DNA from 4 places in the Solibacillus daqui genome. Region 4 is predicted to be linked to each of the others. Evidence: riboswitches for the same ligand, from Rfam matches in the RefSeq annotation. Region 4 holds a riboswitch; each other region holds the start of a gene.
What was found. A riboswitch is a leader RNA that binds a small molecule or an ion and turns the genes downstream of it on or off. The one in region 4 is predicted to bind S-adenosylmethionine.
Positions count from the first base shown of each region.

Region 1: it holds a riboswitch for S-adenosylmethionine, as region 4 does, so the genes downstream of both, metA (homoserine O-acetyltransferase MetA) here and O7776_RS15460 (methionine ABC transporter ATP-binding protein) in region 4, are expected to answer to the same signal.
Region 2: it holds a riboswitch for S-adenosylmethionine, as region 4 does, so the genes downstream of both, O7776_RS01500 (O-acetylhomoserine aminocarboxypropyltransferase/cysteine synthase family protein) here and O7776_RS15460 (methionine ABC transporter ATP-binding protein) in region 4, are expected to answer to the same signal.
Region 3: it holds a riboswitch for S-adenosylmethionine, as region 4 does, so the genes downstream of both, O7776_RS18865 (methionine ABC transporter ATP-binding protein) here and O7776_RS15460 (methionine ABC transporter ATP-binding protein) in region 4, are expected to answer to the same signal.

Region 1 covers NZ_CP114887.1:2,144,010-2,149,768, reverse strand. The annotation lists gene O7776_RS10365 (copper amine oxidase N-terminal domain-containing protein) at 182-772, opposite strand; partial or broken gene O7776_RS20350 (recombinase family protein) at 879-980, opposite strand; SAM riboswitch class I at 1,433-1,542, shown strand; gene metA (homoserine O-acetyltransferase MetA) at 1,631-2,572, shown strand; gene O7776_RS10355 (ABC transporter ATP-binding protein) at 2,871-3,641, opposite strand; gene O7776_RS10350 (YczE/YyaS/YitT family protein) at 3,869-4,522, opposite strand; gene O7776_RS10345 (HesB/YadR/YfhF family protein) at 4,595-4,885, opposite strand; gene plsY (glycerol-3-phosphate 1-O-acyltransferase PlsY) at 5,132-5,734, opposite strand.
Region 2 covers NZ_CP114887.1:303,819-309,577, reverse strand. The annotation lists gene O7776_RS01510 (homoserine dehydrogenase) at 1-252, opposite strand, end outside; gene O7776_RS01505 (hypothetical protein) at 664-1,062, opposite strand; gene O7776_RS01500 (O-acetylhomoserine aminocarboxypropyltransferase/cysteine synthase family protein) at 1,261-2,553, opposite strand; SAM riboswitch class I at 2,671-2,786, opposite strand; gene O7776_RS01495 (DASS family sodium-coupled anion symporter) at 3,204-4,703, shown strand; gene nfsA (oxygen-insensitive NADPH nitroreductase) at 4,856-5,590, shown strand.
Region 3 covers NZ_CP114887.1:3,852,029-3,857,787, forward strand. The annotation lists gene O7776_RS18840 (hypothetical protein) at 335-457, opposite strand; gene O7776_RS18845 (hypothetical protein) at 591-713, opposite strand; gene O7776_RS18850 ((4Fe-4S)-binding protein) at 1,164-1,403, shown strand; gene O7776_RS18855 (GNAT family N-acetyltransferase) at 1,406-1,675, shown strand; gene O7776_RS18860 (DUF948 domain-containing protein) at 1,844-2,245, opposite strand; SAM riboswitch class I at 2,453-2,554, shown strand; gene O7776_RS18865 (methionine ABC transporter ATP-binding protein) at 2,669-3,694, shown strand; gene O7776_RS18870 (methionine ABC transporter permease) at 3,684-4,346, shown strand; gene O7776_RS18875 (MetQ/NlpA family ABC transporter substrate-binding protein) at 4,360-5,211, shown strand; gene O7776_RS18880 (M20 family metallopeptidase) at 5,227-5,759, shown strand, end outside.
Region 4 covers NZ_CP114887.1:3,127,572-3,133,330, reverse strand. The annotation lists gene O7776_RS15485 (choice-of-anchor I family protein) at 1-705, opposite strand, end outside; gene O7776_RS15480 (arsenate reductase family protein) at 1,104-1,460, shown strand; gene gcvH (glycine cleavage system protein GcvH) at 1,541-1,921, shown strand; gene O7776_RS15470 (toprim domain-containing protein) at 1,993-2,313, shown strand; gene O7776_RS15465 (thioredoxin family protein) at 2,327-2,629, shown strand; SAM riboswitch class I at 2,691-2,793, shown strand; gene O7776_RS15460 (methionine ABC transporter ATP-binding protein) at 2,935-3,963, shown strand; gene O7776_RS15455 (methionine ABC transporter permease) at 3,956-4,624, shown strand; gene O7776_RS15450 (MetQ/NlpA family ABC transporter substrate-binding protein) at 4,878-5,720, shown strand.

The sequences.
Region 1 (5,759 bases), 980 kb from region 4:
AGTAAGAGAAAGGGATAGCGTAGCTAGCGGGCGTTTTAAGAGAACGTGGTTTAGGAAGAAAGTGAGATGAGGTACATCAACATAACAGCATAATGGCTGTTATAGATATGCTTTAATAAAATAAATTAAATTACAAAAGCAGCATCAAAAAAAGAATGCTGCCACGTGTAAATCATCTTAATTATTTTGTTGAAATATATACACCATCATCAAAAGTAATATTTGCACCTAGTACTTCACTTACAAAACGTAAAGGCACCATAGTTGTCCCTTTATAAATTTCAGCTGCTTGATTTAAATTAATTGTAGTTGTAACGCCGTTCGATTCAACATAAGCTTTTTTATTCCCAATTCCGATGACAATTTTTTTACCGTCTTTGTGTGCAGTCACAGTTTTTGTTACATTGTCGTAATTAAGAGTTGCACCTAGTGATTCAAAAATAGGTTTCATAGGAACTAAAGTTGTTCCGTTCTTCAAATAAGCACTTGGATTGTAATATTGCTTTGTATTATTGATATATACATCTACAGTTGTAAGCACTTGTTTTGGTGTACTTTTATATGTTGGTTTTTTGTAATTTGTATTGGTAGAAGTTGATGCCTCACTACCTCCATTATGATAATGATAACCTGAGCAAAGGCCTTTTGCCTGTGACTTTGCAGAGCAGTTATGACCTCCATTACTATCGGTACGACCTGAGTGTGCATCAACACTTAATGATGACACCATAAATAAAGATAACATTGTAATAATTAAAACTAATTTCTTCATAATAACCTCCTGTTTTCAAAGTATGGAATTATTATACAATTAATCTGTGTTTGTTTAAATAACTTTATTGTTAATATTAGGTTTCATTTGATTTTGTTACCTTTCACGTACTTCTTGATAGTCGTGATAAATCAGTATTGATAACAGTATCACCATCAAGCAATCTATTCAGTTCTTGTCGTTCCTTTTTAGTACCCCTGACGCGTTTACAAACATTCGAGATTATACTGCATTGTTACAGTTGGAGACGGATGATCGGAAGAAGATAAATACTGAACGTTTTGGCGGACGTTTTTAGTGTGATTAATATAGAAACGATCTTTGTTGGTACATTGACCGATGGCAGGCGAAAGAAGCACGAAGTTAGCATAGATAAATTGATAAGAACTGCATTGAAGATATTCAAGATTAAGGCTATGTGAGAGAAATTTTGTAGCGATTTTATTAGTGAGTACACTGCGCTTCTTTTTTTCTGAAGTATGAGTTATAATGAAATTTACATAGATTTAATAAGAAGTGGAATAATTAATAAATTGTATTTACTCCCAATCAAATATTAATGAAATGTTCGTAAATGTGTATGTTTAGCGAGGCAATATAAATATTATTAGAATTATTGCATAATTTATCTTAACATGGTACACTTATGTCAATTTCATAGTCTTATCAAGAGAAGTTGAGGGATTTGGCCCGTTGACGCTTCAGCAACCTCTAACATGGCGTTAGAAAGGTGCTAATTCCAGCAAGGGACTTCCCTTGGCAGATAAGTTCGGTTTAATAGCCTCTCATTTCTGTTTACGCTGGAAATGAGGGGCTTTTTGATTTATATAAAATGAAGAAAATTAGGGGGAACAAGAGATGCCAATTAATATTCCGAAAAGTTTGCCTGCTGGCGAGCTTTTAAGACAAGAGAAAATTTTCGTGATGGAAGAGGACCGTGCGAAAACACAACAAATCCGACCATTAAATATTTTGGTGTTTAACTTAATGCCTGAAAAAGAGAAAACGGAGCTACAGTTATTACGTTTACTAGGGAATACGCCACTTCAAGTGGATGTTACATTTTTAAATACGGCTACCTATGAATCGAAAAATGTGTCAAAATCGCATTTGGATACATTTTATCAAACATTTGATGAAATTAAGCACCGTCGCTATGATGGTTTAATCATCACAGGTGCGCCGGTTGAAAAGATGGAATTTGAAGAAGTTGGCTATTGGCAAGAGATTACGAAGGTAATGGATTGGGCAGAGAAAAATGCAACATCGATTATGTACATCTGTTGGGGCGCACAAGCAGCGTTATACCATCACTTTGGCATTGGTAAGTTTGAACTTCCGAAAAAATGTTCGGGCGTTTATTCGCATGTTATAACCGATTTAACAGTTGATTTAGTGCGAGGTTTTAGTGATGAATATGTAGCACCGCATTCACGACATACGACTGTGTCTATTGATGAAGTAAGAGCGCATCCTGATTTACGCTTACTTAGCTATTCAGATGATGCTGGGGTATTTATTGCGCAATCGAAAAATAATAAACATATTATGATTACAGGGCATCTTGAATATGATGCAACGACGCTATCTGACGAATTTTTCCGCGATATTGCAAAGGATCCAGAAAATACGGAAGTTCCGGTTAATTACTTCCCAAATAATGACCCACAACAAGCACCTAAAAATGTTTGGCGTGCACACTCGCATTTATTATTTTACAATTGGTTAAATTACTACGTTTACCAAGAAACACCGTATGATTGGCATTTTGTAGATGAGCAAATTGAGTTTCACATTTAACTTGCTTCAGCATTCATCCTTTATTAAGCGGGTTCAAACTTTGGCTGAATAGATGAACTTATGCTAAGTGCGCCGCATCGTGCGGCAAAGCCTAAGTGGCCAACATCGTGTTGGCCCAAAGCCTCTGGCAGATGTCACTGATTTTTTGAGGGATTTTTCGAGCAAGCTCAAAAAAATCTGGACGCACTTACACCGAGGCGTAAGTGATATATCTAATTCGCAGCTCAGACGAATTGAAATGTACGCAAGATGGGTACATACTCATTCAATTCGTTTGAGTGCGATTTTAATTATTCGCTTATTTTACCGCAACCCAAGCGCGGTCTCGTTCGATTTGTAAGCTTATTTCACGACCGAAAAACTCGCTTAAAACTGGTTCGATTAAAATTTGCTCACGCATACCAGCAGCGACGTCTTTTCCATCTTTCATCAATAAAACATGATTAAAGCATGGCAATATTTCTTCTACATGATGTGTTACATAGATGAGTGTTGGGCAGTTGTCACGACGTGCGATTTGTTCGATAGTTTGTAGTAGATTTTCTCGTTCAATGATATCTAAGCCACCACAAGGTTCATCTAAAATTAGGATTTCAGGATCGGAAATAATTGCGCGTGAAATCTGAACCCGTTGACGTTCGCCTTGTGATAAATATTCGAATGTTTTATTCGCCAAGTGATCACAGTTAAAATGCTTCATAATCCGCACTGCTTCTTCAATTTCCGCTTCACTAACTTCCTCAAATAAGCGTAATGCACCAAATTTGCCGCTTAAAACAATTTCAATGGCATTATCCTGCCAGTTTAAATTATCAATCATTGCATTGCTGACCCAACCAATTCGACGACGTAGCTTTGGGATATATGTCTCCCCGTAGGTTTCGCCTAACACTTGAACTTTTCCTTCGTTTGGCCATATGTAGCCATTAATGACCTTTAATAAAGTCGTTTTGCCAGAGCCATTTAAGCCTAAAATTGCCCAATGCTGATTTTTTTCGACATGCCAATTCAATTGATGTAAAATACGCTTTTCATTACGGTAAAGTTCTATGTTTTCGATATGTATCATATGAATACACCTCCAATTTAACTATGCACCTTTTTGATTGAAACGAAAAGTATTTTTTGAATTTTCTAGTTAATTATGGAGATGATGGTAATCATTAAGGAAAAAGAAAAAGGCTAGCATGAATTTAGTGATACACCGCATTCAAGCTAGCCAATTAAATATATATTAGCGCTAATTTTAAGGAATCATTTACACATCAAGTTAACTATAATCAATCCCTTAACTCATTATAAAACAGCACTTTCCATACCAGAAGCACGGAAAAATAGTTTTTCATTTAATCGTAATGCCCATTGAACAACTGGCCCTAAACCAAATGCCATAAAGACGGTACCTACACCAACAGGACCACCTAATAAAAAACCAATAACTGCAACTGTAACTTCCATCGTTGTTCGCGCACGGTTAACAGTCCAACCGAAGCGACGGACAAGCAATAACATCAATGTGTCACGTGGGCCAATCCCTAAATTTGCAACCATATACATCCCACAACCAAAGCCTAAAAGAACAATGCCAATGACAAATGCTAATGTTTGTTCAAATAGATTATGTAGATCGGGTAGTGTGTATAAAAAGATATCGACAAAAATCCCTGCTAAAAACATATCTAAATATGTTCCGATTTTCGGTAAACGTTTAGTAAAAATTGCATCAATCGCTAAAATGGTTAGGCCTATAATAATCGACCATGTTCCTACGGTTAAGCCTAAGTTCTTCTGTAAGCCAATGTGAAGCACGTCCCAAGAGCCAACGCCTAGAATTTGCCCCTTAATTGTTAATGCGATGCCAAGTGATAAAATAATAATGCCGGTAATAAAAAATACGCAGCGCCAATAAAAACCCTGTTTTACATTCAATTGTAATCCCTCATTGTTCATAAAATTCGACTTGTTTATTATAACGAGTCAAAATGCCAAAACAGGGATTACAATATATTTGAAAAATTTAAACTATTTTTCGTAGGTATAACTTAGTTCATCAGTATTCGTATCAACATTTACAATTAAATGATGCGCATTGAAAAACCATTCATCTGCCTTTTCAATATAAAAATGAATGCTGTCTACCACAGTTTCAACACCAATTTCATGTGGTTGTTCGCGATTCATACCAAGTGAAAACCCCTCGTGAAATGGAGAAGAGCCTCCGTATCGTGCATAAAAGCGAATATAATCTCCAGATTCTGCTTCCATTTCTTGCTTGAACCAACCGATTGCTTCTTTTGATAGTTTAATTTCCATGTGATTCACCTCAAAATTCTTTTTGGCGTAAAACTTCCAGTGCACATTCATTATAACGATAAAAAAAGCATGCTGAAAGTTTTTTCACTTCCAGCACGCAATATCAATTACGCCTCGGCGTAATTGCATCCAGATTTTTTCAAGCTCGGGCCACAGGACGTGGGTCAGTCAGCCGTTGTCACACGATGTGGCGTCCTTAGCCTAAGTACCTCTATTCAGCTGGGGTTTGATCCCCACTGAAGCAAGTTAAAAGCCTTTAATTTTTGGTTCTGTACCATTTATGATTCGTTTAATGTTCTCACGATGGCGGTAGAAAATAAAACTAGCCAAAAATGAGATTAAAATAAATAAGGCAAAGTTACCCGTTACAATCCAGTAAATAGTAACATAAATCATCGCAGCCGTTGCGGTAATCATTGAAGTTAAGCTTACCATTTTTGTTGTTTTTAATGAGATTAAAAATACAGCTAATAACACTAAAAATAAGGGTAAGTTATAGCCCAAAATAACACCTGCACTTGTTGCGACTGCTTTACCGCCACGGAACTTTGCGAAAATAGGGAACATATGGCCCGCTACTGCGATAATCCCTAAAGTAAGAGGATGCACCGTGCTATCTGCGAATATTGGTAATAGTGGCAATAGAACAGCAGCTGTCCCTTTTAAAATATCAATCAGCATGACAGCAATACCAGGTTTTTTACCTAATACGCGAAATGTATTTGTCGTTCCTAAGTTACCACTGCCTTGCTGGCGAATGTCTGTTTTGTAAAAAATTTTTCCGATCCATAAAGCCGATGGAATCGAACCGATTAAATAAGCACAAATAATAATAAAAGCGTTAAACAAGAGTTGTGCTCCTTTCGAAATTCAG
Region 2 (5,759 bases), 1.3 Mb from region 4:
TGGCTCTTCATTGACAATCGCCTCGAACACAACTTGTAGGCCCTTCTCTGCTAAAACCTCGTCCATTGATTCTGTCATTAAATGCTTTGTGCCTGGTACGCGTTCACGGCTAGCGTCTGTTACTAAAATTTTCGCTACCTCTAGCTCAACACCTAACTTTTCGCGGAGCTCCTGCCTCTTTTCATTTAATATATGATAAATCCCTTGACCTACTGTGCCAAATCCTAAGATGGCTGCCTTGATTGTTGCCATTGCCTTTCTCCTCCAAATTCAAAAAACACACTATATTAACGAATAATTCAAATAATTTTTCTTAAAGAAATTCTATCCTATATAATACATGAAAACAAGAAAAATCTCTCCTAGAAAGACATTTGTTTTCTCTAAAAAGTCATTAATCATTCAAATCTTATTTCATACTAGTAATAAAAAAACATTGGTAAGGGGGACCTACCAATGTCTTAGGGATATTATCAATTACGCCTAGGCGTAATTGCGTCCAGATTTTTTTCAAGTTCACTTGAAAAACTCCTCTAAAAAATCTGTGACATCCGCCGGGGCTTGGGCCAACACGATGTTGGTCACTTAGGCATTGCCGCACGACGCGGCGTTCTTAGCCTGAGTTCCCCTATTCAGTCGGGGTTTGAACCCCACTGTATCAAGTTAAACTGCAACGTTTACGAAATTGTAAGTACGTAAACGATAAGCAGATAAAATTTTACGCATAACGATCTCCTCTTTAATCGAAAAATTAGGCATTGCATATGGGCGTTGCACTAATTGGAACTCGCCATATTTTAAAAACCATTCTTTCGCTGGCGCTAAAATATGTGCTTTACCATGTTCTATATATTCATCTGCTACTTCTTTTACAGTATAGCCGGATTTTTGAAAATCGTGAGTTGTTTCTGAAAAAGCATGATGCCCAAAAACGCTTTGCCACATCGAATCTACATCCGCCAAAATTTGTTGGATTGAACAAGCGTTCACGAATTCCTTTACTTCATTTAATTCATAGATTATGTAAGCAGCAACGTTTTGTGCACTAAATACTTTTCCCATATTAAACAACTCCTTTTCTTTTAATTTCCAAATTAACAATTATATTTATTCCTATTGTATTACTTGGTTTTAGAGTTGTCAATAAAACTTATTAAGTTAGTAGGGATTGATTTTTTTGAAAATTCGCTTGTTTTTCGAATGGGAAATAACAAGCGAGTTTCTACTATTAATATGGCGAAGTAAATGGGCTATCGATTATTAAGCGTTTACAGCTACTGCTACCTTTGCTAACGCTTGCTCTAAATCTGCGATAATATCTTCTGCTGCTTCTAGACCGATTGATAAGCGAATGAGCTCCTCTGATACGCCAGCGATTTTTAATTCTTCAGCAGATAGCTGCTGATGTGTTGTACTTGCTGGGTGAATAATTAATGAACGTGCATCCCCTACGTTTGCTACGTGTGAGAATAATTCTACGTTATCAATCACTTGGCGCCCTGCTTCACGTCCACCTTTAATGCCGAATGTAATGATTGAGCCGAAGCCATTTTTTAAATATTTCTTCGCTAAATCATGCGTAGCAAAATCTTCGAAGCCATTGTAATTTACATATTCCACAAATGGGTGGTTTTTTAAGTACTCGGCTACTTTTTGCGTGTTTTCGTTATGACGGACAATACGCAAATGAAGCGTTTCTAGTCCTTGTAAGAAGTTGAATGCCGCGTCTGCTGATAAGGTTGGACCAAAATCGCGCAGTAATTGTACACGAAGCTTTGTCGCAAATGCAGCCGCTGCTGTGTCAATTCCATAACGAATTCCGTGATAAGATGTATCAGGCTCTGTATAACCTGGGTGTTTCCCTTGCGTCCAGTCAAATTTACCCGCATCAACAACAATTCCACCAATTGTTGTACCGTGACCACCAATCCATTTTGTTGCCGAATGAATGACAACATCCGCGCCAAACTCAATTGGATTACTACCATATGGCGAAGCAAATGTGCTATCGATTAATAATGGTAGACCGTTTTCGTGTGCAATATTTGCTACTGCTTCAATATCTAATACTTTTAAACTTGGATTACCGATAATTTCTGCGTATACCGCTTTTGTTTTTTCTGTAATAGCTGCACGGAAGTTTTCTGGGTCTGATTCATCGACAAACTTCACTGTAATCCCGTAGCGAGGTAATGTTGTTGCAAATAAATTATACGTACCTCCGTAAAGTGAGCCCGCTGCAACGATTTCATCACCCGCACCAGCTAAATTTAAAATGGAAAACGCTACTGCTGCTGCACCAGATGAAAGTGCTACTGCCGCTGCTCCGCCTTCTAATAACGCTACACGCTCTTCAAACGCACCTACTGTTGGGTTCATAATACGAGAGTAAATGTTACCTGGCTCTTCTAATGCAAAAAGACGTTGCGCATGAGCTGTGTCTTTGAATGCATAAGCCGTTGTACGATAAACCGGTACAGCAATTGCACCTGTTACAGGATCTGGCTTTTGGCCTCCGTGTAATAATAATGTTTCTGGTCGTAAGCTTGTCATTACAATACCTCCTAAAATAATTTCGATGGTGAAATCGGTGTATTTTGAGGAGGGGTTTAAAAGTAAAAAACCCCTCTTCAGTTAAGAAGAGGGGTTGCAAATGAGCAAATTAACCTCCTCTTATCTGTCAAAATGATTGTTCATTTTGTAGGACGTAGCACCTTAGTCAGTTCATCACTCACTGGTTGCTGGGCTTTCATAGGGCCTATTCCCTCAGCCGCTCTTGATAAGAGTTATGTGATTTATGTTCCATCGTTGTTTCACAGTATAAGACAGAGTAATTCCATTCGTCAACACAAAATTTATAAATTTTCTGATTTTTATATTTTGTTCATTTCATAACGCTTCACTCTCTCGCTATTAATTTCAAATATTTTCTAATTAACACACCTAATTTGCTATTCAGAATTGTTAATTAGGAGAATATATACTTATTTTAAAATAATTAAATTCACCAAATATTAACAATACCAACTGTAAAATATCGCTATAATTAAAGATGACAAACACTTTTGTTTACAGCATTCTTATTAATCTAACACTAATATGTTTATAAAAGTTGCATTGTCATGTCTTTATGCCAAGAAATTTTCTTGGTCGAAAAATTATTATTTTATGGAAAATAAATATAATAAAAGGAGGCAATTTATATGGCAACAGTAACAGAAAAAGGGGCAAACAACACTGAGCAAAAACGTAATTTAAAACCATTTTGGATTGCATTAGCATTTGCTGCGCTCATCATCATTGTGCTAATTCCAAACGGGGGGGACTTACCAGTTGTAGGTCAACGTGCTTTAGCTATTTTAGCATTTGCCGTTATTTTATGGGTAACCGAGGCGGTGTCATACCCAGTAAGTTCCGCGATGATTTTAGCACTAATCGCTGTATTACTAGGCTTAGCGCCAAGTATGGAAGATCCATCTGTTCAAATGGGGACAAGTAATGCACTTAAACTGGCTTTAGGTGGATTTAGTAACTCTGCTGTAGCATTAGTAGGGGTTGCGCTATTCTTAGCAGCCGCTATGCAAATTACAAACTTACATAAACGTATCGCGCTGTGGATTTTATCAATGGTTGGCACGAAAACAAATGCGTTAGTATTTGGTGCAATTTTAGTAGCGATTGCATTAGCATTCGTAGTACCGAGTGCTACAGCTCGTGCTGGTGCAGTTGTTCCAATTTTATTAGGAATTGTAGCAGCATTCGGCTTAACAAAGGAAAGTAAGCTTGCTGCACTATTAGTTATCACAGCAACACAAGCCGTTTCAATTTGGAACATTGGGATTAAAACGGCAGCTGCGCAAAACTTAGTTGCACTGGGCTTCATTAAATCTGAATTCGGTGTCGATATTACATGGAGCGAATGGTTCATGTATGCCGCGCCATTCTCCGCTATCATGTCGGTTGTGTTATTCTTCGTTATGATTAAACTAATCAAACCTGAAACAGACAATATCGCAAGTGGGAAAGACGTTATCCGCCAACAGTTAGTGGAACTTGGACCACTAAAACGTAAAGAAATCACATTAATTATTACAACTTTAGTTTTACTATTCTTCTGGTCTACTGAAGGAAAGCTACACCCATTCGATACAACAACAATTACGATTGTCGCGATTGCCTTTTTATTAACTCCTAAAGTAGGTGTATTCAACTGGCAGGAAGCCTCTAGCCGCATTGACTGGGGTACATTAATCGTATTCGCAGTAGGTATTTCTTTAGGCTCTACGTTATTAAATACAAAAGGTGCTGCTTGGCTGTCAGATACAATTTTCGGTTCACTAGGCTTAGATACAATGCCAATTTTAGCAACGATCGCATTAGTTACAGTGTTTAACATTATTATTCACTTAGGTTTCGCCTCAGCAACCAGTTTAGCTTCTGCGTTAATTCCGGTATTTATCGCATTAGCATTGAGTTTACCAATGCCTGTTGAAAACCAAATTGGCTTCGTTATTATTCAACAATTCGTTATTTGCTTCGGTTTCTTATTACCAGTAAGTGCGCCGCAAAACATGCTGGCTTACGGTACAGGGACGTTTACAACGAAGGATTTCTTAAAATCAGGGCTTCCGTTAACAATTTTCGGCTTCATCTTAATTTTAATTTTCAGTGCGACTTACTGGAAATGGATCGGGTTGTTGTAATCGACTTCAACCTTAAAATTGACTAAAATAGGCTTAAAGGAAAATTCCTTTAAGCTTTTTGTCGTATTAGCGACATACGAAAGAACAACATTCATGCGCCAATATCATGCATAATGTATCTTTCTAATATTACATACAAGGGAGATGTTCACGTGGAAACTAGAGAATTATTACGCAGTCACTCATCTGTTCGTAAATATACAGGCGAGCAAATTTCAAAGGAAACCGTTATCGATTTAATCGAAACAGCTCAAATGGCAGCAAGCTCACACTTTGTTCAAGCATATAGCGTCATTTGGGTAACAGACGAAGACAAAAAGAAAAAACTCGGCGAACTATCAAAAAATGAATTTCAATTCGGAACAGCTGGTGCATCGTTCCTATTTTGCGTAGACTTTAAACGCTTGCAAGTTGCAGGTAAAATGCACGGTGTCGACATCGTAGCAGATTCTGCTGAAAACGTACTTGTTGGGGTTGCGGACGTATCATTATTCGCGCAAAACTTTGTTGTGGCAGCTGAAGCATTAGGCTACGGCATTTGCTACATCGGGGGTGCACGTACAAACCCAAAAGAAATTAGCGAGCTATTCAACTTACCAGAATATGTTTTCCCTCTATTTGCAATGACGATTGGTACGCCAACAAAACGTAACGAAACAAAACCACGTTTACCAGTAGATGCTGTACTTCACGAAAATAGCTATGACGTTGAAAAATACGACACACTACTTGCTGAATACGATGCAACGATGGAAAACTACTATGCAAGTCGTTCATCAAATCAAAAAATGGCAACATGGACAAAACAAATGGCTGATTTCTTAATTGATCAAAAACGCCCATTCATTAAAGAATTCTTAGCGTCAAAAGGCTTCACTTGGAAATAATATTTTTTGGGTACACCCTTTCAACATGAAACGGTGTATCTTTTTTTATTTCTTAAAGGATTGATTCTATTTTAATAAATGCATATAATAGCAACATTACAATAGAACCAAAAATCATAGTTATTTATATACATAATGCATCCAACATTATATATAACAATCTATCTAT
Region 3 (5,759 bases), 720 kb from region 4:
TTAAAGCGCATTATTACTACACGAGGTTTTCACTCTCACGCTATTTTATTTGATTCTCGCTTAAGTGTATTTTTGTTCAATAATTGAGAAAAGCTAAAATAATATTTCTAATTCACCTGTTTGATCCACTAATTTATCGAGCAATACATCAAGGTGTTGCACGGATTCCGAAACATCTTGATGTATTGAAAACAGTTCCTCACTATTTGCCGCTTTTAAATGCTCCACTAATGATGATTTTTCTTATGTGGGTTCATCGGAAAAGTTATCCTTCTCTAGCTAACCTAAAAAAGCCAAAGTCGATTTCCCCGACTTTGGCTTTTTTTTATACCGATTAGTTTGTAAATGATAAAACAGCATTTGAGTACTTCGATAACATTTTAGCAGCCTCATTTTTTGTTGTGTACTCGAACATACGAATATCGTTTGGATTATTGAAAATTGTTACTACCCACATGTTTTTTCGCTCCTTTTTATCAATTACGTCTTTACGTAATAACGTCGAGATTTTTTTCAAGCCTACAAAAAAATGTCGCTTAAAACCTATGACAGCCGCCGGGGGATTGACCCCACGCAAAAGCAAGTAAAAATTAGTTTGTGTATGATAAAACGGCGTTTGTATATTTTGCTAATTGTAAAGCTGCTTCATTTTTTGTTGTGTATTCGAACATACGAATATCATTTTGATTGTTAAATACTGTTACTACCCACATGTTTCATTTCTCCTTTTTTATAAAGCTATATAATAAAATTGTTCATTCTCTAATGACATTTGCAACTTGTTGTATAACACCTTACTTGACTCTCATTCTACTCCGATTTTTAGAAAAAGAAAGTAATATATTTAGCTTTTCACAATGTGTTCAAAAATAAACCGCTTTCTTTGAACACTTTGTGACACATGAATTTTCAACGAATAAAACGCAAATTAGAGAAAAATTCCACAAGCGAGCAACTACTGTTGTAGTACAGAAGAAAAGCGGTTCAAAACGATTTTTAAAGCTTCATATTTTAGGTGTATGTATAAAATGAAACTTTGCTCGGTGGGGAGTTCTCATTGCACACTTAGCTTAATCCTGACACTTGTCAGTTGAAGTGGACGTCTTACTGTCCCTTAATGAAGTTAAAATGTGTATACTAAAAAGATAGGGGGGATGATAAACATGAACGAACAACAACTACTAAATGACGGCTATCGGAAATACACAGGTGAAAAGATTGACGTATTTTTCTCAACAGGCATCTGTGAGCATTCAGGAATTTGCGTAAAAGGCAATCATGATGTTTTTGACACAAAACGGAAGCCATGGATTATTGCTGATGCCGCTTCAACAGATGTAGTCGCAGCTCTAATTGACCGGTGCCCATCTGGTGCCTTACAATACATTCGAAAAGGGGAATAATTTTGCAAACATTAATTGAAGAAGCACGCGTTGTTACAACAGAAGATGGTCAAGAGCTTGGTGAAATGACATTCGTCAAATCCAATAATGAATTTTATATTATTGATCACACCGCTGTAGCTGATGCAGCACGTGGTCGCGGTGTTGGACAAGAGATGGTAAAAACCTTTGTCGAGCATGTCCGTGCCAATAATCAAAAGATTGTGCCGCTCTGCCCATTTGCCAAGGCTCAATTCGATAAAAATCCAGAATATCGAGATGTATTAAAATAATATATTTAAAGCCCGATGAAAGAATTCTAAACTCTAAGCATCGGGCTTTTCATCGCTTTGAACCGGATACTTCCATGTTAGACATCGAAAATGCAATTGAAAGCCTCATATAAACAACAACAGCATACAGGATGTTCGGTACTAACCGCTTCATCCTGTATGCTTTTCCTATCCATTACGTTTTAAATAACCCATTGCAGTATTTGTCCACTGTTCAACTTGTGCTTGACGTACTGGATCATCCGCCGCTTTTTGCATCACTTTAGAAGTTAACGCCTGTGATGAATCACTAATTTCATTTAACACATCGCCTGTATTTTTCAAGGATTGTATAACTCCTTGCACAGTCTCTATTTTGTATTCAATATCATATTTCATTTTTTCCGCAGTTGTCGCCAAAAGCGTTGTTTGCGTTTGAATGCCGTTCATTTGCTTTTGAATACCTTCCGAATGTGCATGCAAAATCGTCATTGTTTTTTTTATTGGCATTATGACTGCAATAATGCACACGATTAGAATAACAACAGCTAGTATTAATAGGATTACCGATGCTAATAGCCAACTATTCACCTTAACGCCTCCTACTCATTTTCTTTATTTTAATTTATTTTATTATATATACCCAGTTTCCCACTAGCGATAAGTAAATTTTTAACCATATTCATGAGTTGTATGCTATTAGTATTTTTCAGAAAAACGGAAATTTTTATTTTATATATTGACAAGTGTTTTACTTGGATTTATTATAAGATTCATAGCAAATGACAACTACATATTTTCTTATCAAGAGAGATGGAGGGACAGGCCCTTTGAAGTCTCGGCAGCAGCTATACATAGCGTTGTGCCAAATCCTGCAAGTATACACTTGGAAGATAAGAGCAAAAGTAATGGTAACTATTCAACTTTCGTATCTTATTTTCTAGATGCGAAAGTTTTTTTATTGTCTCAAGAAGGTTTCGTATCGAGCATTTTATAGTAAAGGTGGGTTTTGAAATGATTGAATTTTCAAATATATCAAAAGTATTTAAAACGAAAGATCGAGAAGTTCATGCTGTACGCGATGTCAATTTAACCATTGACCAAGGTGATATTTTTGGGATTATCGGTTTTAGTGGAGCTGGTAAAAGTACATTGTTACGCCTGGTGAATTTACTTGAAGCGCCTTCAACTGGCTCCGTAAAAATTCAAGGAACCGATTTAGCAACACTATCTCAAAAAGACTTACGCCAATTACGTCGTCGCATTGGGATGATCTTTCAAAATTTCAACTTAATGACGTCAAGAACGGTTGCCGGTAATATCGGCTATCCGCTGAAATTAGCGGGCACACAAAAAGCAGAAATCGACCGTCGCACAGCAGAGCTTTTAAAGTTTGTTGGCTTATCTGAAAAAGCACGTGACTATCCTGAACAACTATCCGGTGGGCAAAAGCAGCGTGTTGGCATTGCTCGTGCGCTTGCAACAAATCCAGATATTCTAATCTGTGATGAAGCAACCTCAGCACTTGACCCAGAGACAACTGCTGATATTTTAAAGCTATTAAAAAGAGTAAATGAAGAATTCGGCATTACGGTTTTATTAATTACGCATGAAATGAATGTCATTCAATCCATTTGTAATCGAGTAGCCGTAATGGAGCAAGGACGAGTTATTGAGCAAGGCGATGTTTACGATGTCTTTACGCAACCGCAACATCCAACAACGCAGCGCTTTATTCAGTCGGTGCATCAGGACATTCCTTCTGAGCAAATTTTAAAAGAGTGGCAAAAATCAGGAGGACAGCATTTATACCGAGTATTGTTTAAAGGATCGCTCACGCATAATCCTCTACTATCCGAAATTACGCAAAAACATCAAGTACCATTCAACATTATTTATGGTTCGGTACGCGAGTTACAAAATAAATTATTCGGTAACCTACTCATTTCGTTCCAAGGAAATGATGTTCAAGTAAAGAAAGTAATCGACGAACTTTCACAGCAAGTTGAAATAGAGGAGGTACAGTTACATGAAAGTTGATTGGAGTACATTTTGGCCGAGAATTATTGAGGCAACAGGTGAAACGCTTTATATGGTAATTTTGACGCTTGGTTTCGGCTCAATTCTTGGTATATCTATAGGAATACTTCTATTCGTAACACGAGAAAACAATATTTTAGAAAGTAAGCTAACGTTTAACTTACTCAACCTATTAATTAATATTGTGCGACCAATTCCATTTTTAATTTTCTTAGTAGCCATTTCCCCACTTACACGTATTGTTATGGGCACAACAATTGGTACAAGCGCAGCGGTTTTCCCAATGACCATTGCAGCAGCATTTGGAATTGCCCGTATTGTAGAAACAAATTTAATTAGCATTGATCCAGGCGTAATTGAAGCTGCTAAAGCAATGGGTGCTAGCCCGCTGCAAATTATCTTTACGGTATTAATACCAGAAGCTTTAGGACCTCTAATTTTAGGGTTAACATTTGTCACAATTAGTTTAATCGATTTCTCAGCTATTGCAGGTACAGTTGGCGGCGGTGGTTTAGGTCATATCGCCATAACTTATGGCTATCAACGATTTGATGGTAGCGTCATGATCGTCACAGTTGTCATATTAATTATTTTAGTTCAACTCGCTCAATGGCTTGGCAATACTTTAGCAAAAAAAATCTTAAGACGATAGGAGTTCAAAACTTATGAAAAAAATCTTATTAACAGCTGTTACAGCTTTATCAGCCTTTGCATTAGCAGCTTGTGGTGACGACAACGAGGTAGTAAAAATCGGGGTAAACGGTGCGGATGGTGCACAATGGCCCATTTTAGAAGAGAAATTAGAAAAAGAAGGTATCGAAATCGAGCTTGTAGAGTTCGCTGATTACACATTACCAAACAACGCATTAGCACAAGGTGAAGTTGATTTAAATGCATTCCAACATATTTCATTCCTTGCAAGCTATGTTAACGAAAGTGGCAATGAATTAATTCCGCTTGGCTCTACAGTATTTGCGCCGCTTGGTTTATATTCTGAAAAAATTACAGACATTAACGAAATCAAAAAAGGCGACAAAATTGCCATTCCAGATGATCCATCAAACCAAGCACGTGCATTACGCTTACTTGAATCAGCAGGCTTCATTGAATTAGCTGAGGACTTTGGATTATTCGGTGATCCCACTAAAATTACAGCAAATAAATTAAATTTAGACATTATCCCAATGACAGCACAGCAAACACCTCAAGTATTACCTGATGTGGTAGCCGCAATTATTAACAACGGCATTGCAGGTCAAGCGGGCTTAAATCCTGGAGAAGACCCTATCTACCGCGAATTAGCTGAGGATGAAAGCATCTATCCGTATGTCAACATTATCGCTGCACGTGCAGAAGACAAAGACAATGAAGTGTACCAAAGAATTATCGAACTATACCATACAGAAGAAATTGAAAAGGCTATTAAAGAGGATTCAAATGGCGGTTCATTAATGACAATCTTAACAGACGAAGAGCTACAAACAACCTTCGAAGACTTAAAGGTGCAATCGAAATAAGAAGGGGGCATTTCCATGACAGTTACAGTTGATAACGAAACAATTATTGCAAAATCAGTACAAAAAAATAGCGAAAAATATATTTCTACAAGTAAGGCCATTCACGCGAATCCGGAAATCGGAAACGAAGAAGTGTTTGCAAGCGCACAGCTTGTAGCACTTCTAGAAGAAGCAAACTTTGATGTAACAACCGCGGTTGCTGGTCATGAAACTTCTTTTTACGCACAAAAAGATAGCGGCAAGCCTGGTCCGACAATTGCTTATTTAGCGGAATATGACGCTTTACCTGGTTTAGGCCATGCTTGCGGTCATAATATTATTGGTGTGACAAGTGTTGCTGCTGCAATCGCATTAGCCGATACATTATCTGCTACTGGTGGTAAGGTAATTGTACTTGGTACACCTGCAGAAGAAGGCGGTCCAAATGGGAGTGCTAAAGGCAGCTTTGTAAGTCACGGTTACTTAAAGGATGTTGACCTTGCCTTCATGCTACACCCTTCTGGAAAAACAGGTGTGACAAATGAATCGCTAGCCGTTGATCCTCTTGA
Region 4 (5,759 bases):
CTTTATAATTACTTGGTCTTTTACTAACTCGGCACGTTTTTCAGCACGATCAAATGCTTCAAATGTAATATTTTTAGTTGTCAAACCCGTAAAACCATTTGATACATCAATTACAGATACGGTACCTTGTGGGTCTTCAATTCCTTTTCCATAACCGTTACGAGGTTCCCCTTCGTTAGCAGTTAATACTTTTTTTCCATCTGGTGAGAATGTAATGTTATCAGGTTGTACCCCTATTTTTACGATACTTAATAGCTCTCCTTCACCAGTTAAAAATACGGCATAACCATCTTTTGTATAATCATCGGATTGGACTGCAGCAACTACAACGTTTTCATTAGGGGAAATGGCAATACTCGGTAGCCCCCCGTAAACGAAATCAGGATCGATAGTTTTAATTAATTCAGCAATGTCTACAGAAAAATCGGGTACTAAGTTCATTGCATTTGCTGAAGAATAATTCAGAGAGATTTTTTCTACTAATTTTGTATCACCGTTAATTAAATACATCGAATGATTGTGTTTGTTATAGGCAATAATTTCAGTCGTCCCACCATCAGGATTTTGAACGCCTGAATCATAATGAGCATCGACTGATAATTGATAATTTTGTACAGCTGCTTCCGTTGTTAAGCTCGGTGCCGCAATCAATGTTCCAGCCAACGCTAAAGCGAACATTGTTTTTGATGTAAAGTATTTACTCATTTTCCTACCGCCTTTTCTAGTTTTGTCTAGTTTAAGGTTGGATAGTTAATAGAATGTTAATTGTTTTCAAATTTTTGTAAAAACTAAAGTATGATTCAAAAAATGACTCATTTTACATTTTTAGAAAATTCTGTTTTATCTTCGTGTTTACTGGCATAGCCTTTTAAGCACTTAAACGTATCACATGGCTTTATCGCAGACATGCGATAGCTCACCAAAGTTATACAGAAGCTTATTAGAAAAACCAACCACATTTAATGACTAAAATCCATTTTTAAGGAGTAGGTTTGCTTCAAGTTCGAATAAAAGTAATCTTACTATTAATCGGATTTCGCTCGATTTGTTATTATATTTCGATTACAATAGAAAAAATTGAACTATACTAAGGGAGCGGAAAAATGACAATTCAATTTATTAACTATCCAAAATGTACAACCTGTAAAAAAGCACAAAAATGGTTAGATGAAAACGGTATTGCCTATGAAAATATTCACATCGTTGAACAAACGCCTTCTAAAGAACAGTTAAAGGCATATTATGAAGCAAGTGGTCTTCCCTTAAAGAAATTTTTTAACACATCAGGCATGAAGTACCGTGAGTTAGAGTTGAAAGACAAATTACCAACAATGTCTGAAGACGAGCAATTAGCACTATTAGCATCAGATGGCATGTTAATTAAACGTCCACTCGTAACAGATGGAAAAAAATTAACATTAGGATTTAAGGAGTCTGACTTCTTGGAAACTTGGAAATAACCGTTGAATATCATTGAATTTCCGAACGAAATATGGCAAAATGAACTTGAATATACTACATATTACTTGGAGGTTTTCTCATGAGCACACCAAAAGAATTAAGTTATACAAAAGAGCACGAGTGGATTAAAGTTGAAGGAAACAAAGCAACAATCGGTATTACAGACTTCGCACAATCTGAATTAGGCGACATCGTATTCGTTGAGCTACCAGAAGTAGGAGACGAAATTGCTAAAGATCAACCATTCGGTAGTGTGGAATCAGTAAAAACAGTTTCTGAACTTTACGCACCAGTGTCAGGTACAGTTGTTGCAGTAAATGAAGAATTATCAGATAACCCAGAATTCGTTAACGAATCTCCATACGGTACAGCTTGGATGATTACAGTTGAGCTTTCTAATGAAGCTGAAGTTGAAGAATTAATGGATGCAGATGCATACGCTGAATTAATCGAGCAATAATATTTAACGTCGAAACCTAGTATGTTTAGGTTTTGGCGTTTTTTGGTTATTAAACTATGGGAGGTGCTTTCATGGGAAAATGTATCATAGTAGAAGGACGTGCAGATAAGTTGAGAATCGAGCCAATTTTAGCAGAGAATGTGACAATTCTTTGTACGAATGGCACAATCAGTGAAGTCGATTTAATTGATTTATTAGAAGCTTACGAGCAAGATGATATTGTGACATTTTTTGACGCAGATAAAAATGGAGAAAAATTACGAAAGCTCATGAATCGGGTGTATCCAGAAGCGCAACAATTTATTATTCCGCAACAGTATAATGAAGTTGAAAAAACACCAACCGTTATATTACGCGATTTATTACAACAGGCAAAATTTTTAGTAAGATAGGAATGACATTACGATGGAACAATGGACAAGAAGCCAATGGGAGCAAAGTGTACAACAACATGAAAAAAGTGCACTTTTTATCTATACCCCTATGTGTGGGACATGTGATGTGGCCAAAAGAATTTTAAATGTAATTGAGGAATTACTACCAGATTTACCGATTGGAATGGCAAATATCAATTATTTAGAGAACCTCGCACAAGATCTGAAAATTGAAAGTGTTCCTTGCTTACTTGTTTCTAATAATGGACAATTACAGGAAAAAATTTATGCTTTTCAATCCGTACCATTTTTGTATGAAATATTAAAAAAGTAATTGACGAACAATTATTAGCATGATAAAGTAACATTCATACAAAACAAACTTAATAGCGTTACTCTTATAAAGAGAGGTGGAGGGAAGTGCCCTATGAAGCCCGGCAACCAGCAATTATTGCAAAGGTGCCAAGTCACACAAAGATTATCTTTGAAAGATGAGAGAACGGTTCAACGTATAAATTTGCGAAACCTTTCTACTTGTCGTGGTAGAAAGGTTTTTTGTTTGTTCTAAGAGGCGAATAAGTAAAAAAGCGATTATTGAACATAACGAACAGGTTATTTCAAGTTAAAGGAGTTCAAGCGATGATTGATATACAAAACATAACGAAAGTTTATAAAACAAAAAACGGCGATCTAACCGCCGTCAATGATGTAAACTTGTCGATTAATAAAGGTGAAATTTTCGGAATTATTGGATATAGTGGGGCCGGTAAAAGTACGATGATTCGCTTATTAAACGGTTTAGAAAAGCCAACAACTGGCTCGGTTATTGTCAATGGACAAGATATTGCGAAAGCGTCAGGTAATGAGTTACGTTCAGCTCGCCAAAAGATCAGCATGATTTTCCAACACTTTAATTTACTTTGGTCACGTACGGTTGAGGAAAACATTGCGTTCCCACTTGAAATTGCAGGTGTACCGAATGCCAAGCGTGCACAGCGCGTAGAGGAATTAATCGAACTAGTTGGTTTAAAGGGGCGCGGTAAAGCGTATCCGTCACAATTATCGGGTGGTCAAAAGCAGCGTGTCGGCATTGCCCGCGCATTAGCAAACAATCCAGAAGTATTACTTTGTGATGAAGCAACTTCTGCACTAGACCCAGAAACAACGGATTCGATTTTACAATTACTGCTAGACATTAACAAACAAATCGGGCTAACAATTGTTCTGATTACGCACGAAATGCACGTTATCCGTAAAATTTGTAACCGTGTCGCAGTTATGGAAGCTGGTAAAGTTGTAGAACAAGGGGATGTATTACAAGTGTTCCAACTTCCTCAAGCACCGATTACGAAAAACTTCGTATCGAAGGCTGCTGGTGAAACGCAAGAAACACAAGCATCGCTAGAGCAAATTTTAACGAACTATCCATCAGGAAAAATTGTGAAATTGACATTTGCTGGAGCTACAACAGAGCAACCGGTCATCTCCCAAATTATTAAGCAATTCGATGTTGTCATTAATATTGTGCATGGCAAAATTTCAACGACAACGGGCGGTTCACTTGGTACATTGTTTGTCCACATTGATGGCGACAAGCAGCAAATACAAAAGGCACTCCAATTTTTAAAACAGCATGAAATACAAATGGAGGTGATTGAGCATGATTAATCAATTATTTCCAAATGTGAATTGGGACAAAATGCTCGAAGCCACATACGAAACATTGTATATGACAACAGTCGCAACGGCAGTGACATTCGTATTGGGTATTTTAATCGGGATTGTTTTATTTTTAACAAGCGACAATCAACTATGGGCTAATAAAATCGTCCACTTTTTAACGGGATCTATCGTTAATATTTTCCGTTCGATACCGTTTATCGTGCTAATCATTTTATTAATTCCTTTCACGAAGTTTTTACTTGGAACAATTCGTGGTGCTAATGCAGCATTACCGGCTTTAATTATTGGGGCCGCACCGTTTTATGCGCGCATGGTATTAATTGCGCTACGTGAAATTGATAAAGGTGTTATCGAAGCGGCTCGTTCAATGGGTGCGAAAACGTCAACAATCATTTGGAAAGTATTAATTCCAGAAAGCTTACCGGCGCTTATTTCTGGGATTACAGTAACAGCGGTAGCACTTGTAGGGTATACAGCGATGGCTGGTATTATCGGTGCAGGTGGTCTTGGAAACTTAGCCTTCCTTGATGGTTTCTCTCGTAATCGTACAGACGTTACATTTATGGCGACCATTATTATTTTAATCATTGTATTTATTATTCAAATTATTGGTGATAGCATTACAACAAAAATTGATAAACGATAGTTAGTGGCAATTACGCCGTAATTATATAGCCAATACTTATCGAACAAGCATCTCTTAACTTGATGACTCAAGTTAAGCCCCCGGCGGATGTCACAGATTTTTAGAGGAATTTTTCGAGCAAACTCGAAAAAATCTGGACGCATCTACGCCGAGGCGTAAATGATTAAGAGGTGCCTCTGTATAGTGAATATCCAGAATATAAAAAATGTTCGAAAAGTTTAGGTGAGAAAAATATAGAATAGAGGAAAAAATGATGAAAAAATTATTATCTTCAGTAGCATTAGGTGCTTCAATCCTTGCTCTAGCAGCATGTGGGACAGACGAAAAATCAACAACAGGCAGCGATACAACAGCAGAGCCAACAACATTAGTGGTAGGTGCTTCAAACACACCTCACGCCGCAATTTTAGAACAAGTTCAACCAATTTTAGAAAAACAAGGTATCGAATTACAAATCGAACCTTATCAAGATTATGTATTACCAAACCAAGACTTAGAATCTGGTGATTTAGATGCCAACTACTTCCAACATATTCCGTATTTTGAAGGTCAAAAAGCAGAATTTAACTATGACTTCGCAAATGCTGGTGGTATTCACATTGAGCCAATCGGTATTTACTCTAAAAAATATGCATCTTTAGAAGAGCTTCCTGAAGGCGCAACAATTCTATTATCAAACTCTGTAGCTGACCATGGCCGTATGCTTTCATTACTTGAAGCACAAGGTTTAATCAAGTTAGCTGATGGTATCGATAAAACTAAAGCAGAGCTTAAAGACGTTGTAGAAAACCCAAAAAATTTAGTATTTGATTATGATACAGCTCCAGAAATGTTATTCCAAATGTACGATAACGAAGAAGGTGACGCGGTATTAATTAACTCAAACTTCGCAATCGACAACGGTATTAACCCATTAGAAGACGCAATCGCCATCGAGTCTGGTGATTCACCATACGTGAACATCATTGCTGTTCAATCTGGTGACGAAGATTCAAAAGAAATTAAAGCATTAGTTGAAGCATTACACTCTAAAGAAATTCAAGACTTCATCGTAGAAGAATGGGGCGGCTCAGTAGTTCCAGTTGACGGGAAGTAACAAAATAATTGTATTTAAAAAAACCATTTTCCAGTTTGT